DNA from 2 places in the Rhizobium aureum genome. Region 1 is predicted to be linked to the other one. Evidence: riboswitches for the same ligand, from Rfam matches in the RefSeq annotation. Region 1 holds a riboswitch; the other holds the start of a gene.
The links. A riboswitch is a leader RNA that binds a small molecule or an ion and turns the genes downstream of it on or off. The one in region 1 is predicted to bind S-adenosylmethionine.
Positions count from the first base shown of each region.

Region 2: it holds a riboswitch for S-adenosylmethionine, as region 1 does, so the genes downstream of both, PH552_RS20925 (O-succinylhomoserine sulfhydrylase) here and metA (homoserine O-acetyltransferase MetA) in region 1, are expected to answer to the same signal.

Region 1 covers NZ_JAQJCI010000003.1:127,049-129,248, forward strand. The annotation lists gene PH552_RS09390 (vWA domain-containing protein) at 1-221, opposite strand, end outside; gene metA (homoserine O-acetyltransferase MetA) at 225-1,151, opposite strand; SAM riboswitch at 1,199-1,276, opposite strand; gene PH552_RS09400 (AAA family ATPase) at 1,553-2,200, opposite strand, start outside.
Region 2 covers NZ_JAQJCI010000009.1:131,435-133,634, forward strand. The annotation lists gene PH552_RS20925 (O-succinylhomoserine sulfhydrylase) at 1-889, opposite strand, end outside; SAM riboswitch at 933-1,011, opposite strand; gene PH552_RS20930 (2'-deoxycytidine 5'-triphosphate deaminase) at 1,084-2,178, shown strand.

The DNA of each region.
Region 1 (2,200 bases):
CCGCCGATCACCTCGACGCCGCGAAAGTAATCGGCGAAGACCTGGTCGAAGCGATCGATGAAGCGCTCGTCCTTGATGAGTGTTGCGCGGGCCAGATAGTAGAAGGCCTCGACGTCATAATCGGCAATCCCTTCTTCCATTCCCTCAAGCAGCGACAGGAACTCCCGGAGCGTCACCGGAACCTTCGCTTCCTTCAGCTTTAGGAAGAAGGGAATGAACAAGCCTCAAGTCCTTTCCTGGCCGATCTCCTCCAGATCATACGGCGTGGTCTGGTAGATCTCGTTGATCCAGTTACCGAAGAACAGGTGCGCGTGGCTGCGCCACCGGTTTTGCGGGGGAATTTCGGGATCGTTATGCGGGAAGTAGTTATGCGGCATCTTGATCGGCACGCCCGCATTCACATCCCGGAAATACTCGTCCGCCAGCGATGTGGAATCATACTCCACGTGATTGAACATGTAGAGCCGGTTGCAAGCCTGTTCGTGCACGAGACAGACGCCCATCTCGCTCGAGTCCATCAGGATTTCCAGGCCAGGCACTTTTTCGATGTCTGCGCGGCGCACTTCCGTCCAGCGGGACACCGGAATGGCGAAATCGTCGGAGAAGCCGTTAAGATAGACCGAGGAGGGCTTCAGGTTCTGGTGGCGATAGACGCCGAACGCCTTTTCCTTCAGCGTGTATTTCGGCACCTGGTGGAAATGGTAGATCGCCGCCATTGCGCCCCAGCAGACGTTCATCGTCGAATGGACATTGGTGGTCGTCCAATCCAAGATCTCCTGCATCTCGTTCCAGTAGGTGACGTCCTCATATTCCAGCAGCTCGATCGGCGCCCCGGTTATGATGAAGCCGTCGAACTTGCGGTGCTTCACCTCTTCCCACGTCTCGTAGAAAGCAAGCAGATGCTCCTGCGAGGTGTTCTTGGCCTTGTGGCCGCCAACGCGCACCAGCGAAAACTCTACCTGCAGCGGCGATGCGCCGACCAGGCGCGCCATCTGGACCTCGGTCTTGATCTTGTTCGGCATGAGGTTGAGCAGCCCGATCTGAAGGGGGCGGATATCCTGACGGAACGCCACCGTTTCGGTCATCACCCGCACACCCTCGCTCTGGAGGGTCTCAAACGCGGGCAGCGTATCGGGAATCTTGATGGGCATTGTTTCACTCGCCAAATACAAAAAAACCGGCCGCGATAAGAATCGCTACCGGTCCGCACGCGGCCCTTTAGCGACTTATTTAACGTGGCTGCAAGCCGGCCGGCCAAATCACCACGAGGGAAATTCAATAGACCTGACATTTCCGCGGGTCAATGGGCTAACTCCAAGTGTAGGGGCCGCCTCTCCCTTCGAGGCTCTGGCCTTTACGCTGACGCTCAAGACCAGGGCACCTCAGGGTGAGGCAGAGAGGGGTCCGCGCCAAGACACAGGAGATCAGACCTCACCTGAGGTGCGCAGGCTGAAAGCCGGAGCCTCGAAGGGCGAGGGCGGGTGATAACCCCGTTGTCTGTCGGAGAAGGCTTCTGCAGTTTTGTGGGCAGAAAGCGCAGCATCCGGCTGAATCATTTCCCTTGCCCCCGCGCCATGAAGGCCAGTCGTTCGAACAGATGCACATCCTGTTCGTTCTTCAGAAGCGCGCCATGCAGTTTCGGTAGCGCGTTCTTCGCATCGGCACGCAATGTTTCCGGATCGATATCGTCGGCAACCAGCAGGCGGATCCAATCGAGCGCTTCGGAGGTGGACGGCTTCTTCTTCAGCCCCGGTACGTCGCGGATTTCGAAGAACTGCGTCAGCGCCGCGCGGACGAGCGTCTGCTTGATACCGGGATAGTGAACCTCGACGATGCGCGTCAGCGTCTCCATGTCGGGAAAGCGGATATAATGGAAGAAGCAGCGGCGCAGAAAGGCGTCCGGAAGTTCCTTCTCGTTGTTCGAGGTGATGATGACGATCGGGCGGACGGCGGCCTGGATGGTCTCGCCGGTCTCATAGACGTGGAACTCCATGCGGTCGAGTTCCTGCAGCAGGTCGTTGGGGAATTCGATATCGGCCTTGTCGATCTCGTCGATCAGCAGCACGCACTTCATCGGCGAGGTGAAGGCCTGCCACAGCTTGCCCCGGCGGATATAATTGCTGACATCGTGAACTCTGATGTCGCCCAACTGGCTGTCGCGCAGGCGCGAAACCGCATCATATTCATAGAGGCCCTGCTG
Region 2 (2,200 bases), on a different contig from region 1:
CGGCTTGCGGATGGTCCTTGCGGCCGGGATAGATCACGCGGGCGACCTTGTTCGTCTGCTCGGCCAGAAAGTCGGCAACCTTGGAGGCGTTCGCCGTCTGCTGCGCAACGCGCAGCGGCAGCGTCTCGATGCCCTTCAGCAGCGTCCAGGCGGTGAAGGGAGACATGGCCGGGCCGGTATGGCGGAAATAGTCCTGCAGGTTCTCGTCGATCCACTGCTTGTCAGAGAGGATGACGCCACCGAGAGAACGGCCCTGGCCGTCGATATGCTTGGTGGCGGAATAGACGACGATATGGGCGCCGAGTTCCAAAGGCTTCTGGAAAAGCGGCGTCGCGAAGACGTTGTCGACCACGACCTTTGCGCCGATCTGATTGGCAAGCTTGGCGACGGCGGCAATATCGACCACTTCCAGCGTCGGATTGGTCGGGCTTTCGAGGAAGAAGAGCTTGGTGTTCGGGCGGATGGCCTTTTCCCAGTTCTCGGTGAAGCGGCCGTCGACCAGCGTGCATTCGATGCCGTATTTCGGCGCGAGCGTCTCGACCACCCAGCGGCAGGAGCCGAAGAGGGCGCGGGCAGCGACGATATGATCGCCGGCCTTCAGCTGGCAAAGGATGGCGGCGGAGACGGCGGCCATACCGGACGCGGTGGCGCGAGCATCTTCGGCGCCTTCCAGCGCGCACATGCGCTTCTCGAACATGTCGTTGGTGGGGCTGCCGTAGCGGGCATAGATGAAACCATCCGTCTCGCCCTTGAAGCGGGCTTCCGCCGCTTCCGAGGTGTCGTAGACGAAGCCCTGGGTCAGATAGATTGCTTCGGAGGTCTCGCCGAATTGCGAACGGAGCGTTCCGCCGTGAACGAGCTGGGTTGCGGGGCGCCAAGTCTTGCTCATGCCATCACCACTTTCAAAACAAAAAAACCGGTCGCAAAAGCAGACCGGTTCAACCCCGGTCTTTTTAGCCATTTGTTTAACGTGGCTGCAAGCCGACCGGCCAAATCACCACGGGATAAGTTGCAATACTGCCGTTGACGGCTTGCGTCAATTCCCCGAGTTTGGTTTTGTCTGCGGCAAATTATGGATGAGGCATGATGGCTCGCAATACTGGAATCTTGGCCGATCGCGCCATCGCGGCGTTGTTTGAAACGGGGCGGCTGACGAGCGAGAGAGAACTGGACGTCGATCAGATCCAGCCGGCAAGCCTTGACTTGCGGCTCGGTTCGCATGCCTTCCGTGTCCGCGCCAGCTTCATGCCCGGCCCGTCGCATCTGGTCGCCGACAAGCTGGACCGGCTGAAGCTGCATGTTGTCGATCTCTCCGAAGGCGCGGTGCTGGAAACCGGCTGCGTCTATATCGTGCCGCTGATGGAGCGCCTCGACCTGCCTGAGGACATGTCGGCCTCCGCCAATCCGAAGAGCTCGACCGGCCGTCTCGATATCTTTACCCGCGTCATCACCGACCGGGCGCAGGAATTCGACAAGATCCCGGCCGGCTATTCCGGGCCGCTCTATCTCGAAATCAGCCCGCGCACCTTCCCGATCGTCGTTCGCCGCGGCTCGCGCCTGTCGCAGATCCGCTTCCGCGTCGGCCAGGCCCTGCTCACCGAGCCGGAACTGCTGGCGCTGCACGAAACCGAGACGCTGGTCGCCAGCAAGAAGCCGAATATCACCGGTGGCGGCATCGCGCTGTCGATCGATCTTGCCGGTGATAAGGAAGGGCTGATCGGCTATCGCGGCAAGCACCACACGGCCGTCGTCGATGTCGACAAGAAGGCCCAGCACGATATTTTCGATTTCTGGGAACCGCTCTACAGTCGTGGCCGGACCGAGCTGATACTCGACCCCGATGAATTCTACATCCTCGTCTCGCGCGAGGCGGTGCATGTTCCCCCGCATTTCGCCGCCGAAATGACGCCCTTCGATCCGCTGGTCGGCGAATTCCGCGTCCATTATGCCGGCTTCTTCGATCCCGGCTTCGGCCATGCCCCGGCCGGCGGCCGCGGCAGCCGCGCCGTGCTGGAAGTGCGCAGCCACGAAGTGCCCTTCATCCTCGAAGACGGCCAGATCGTCGGCCGCCTGATCTACGAACACATGCTGGAACAGCCGAGCAGCCTCTACGGCTCCGGCCTCGGCTCGAATTACCAGGCACAGGGCCTGAAGCTATCGAAACACTTCCGGCTCTAATCGATAGCCGACCGGCCTTGAC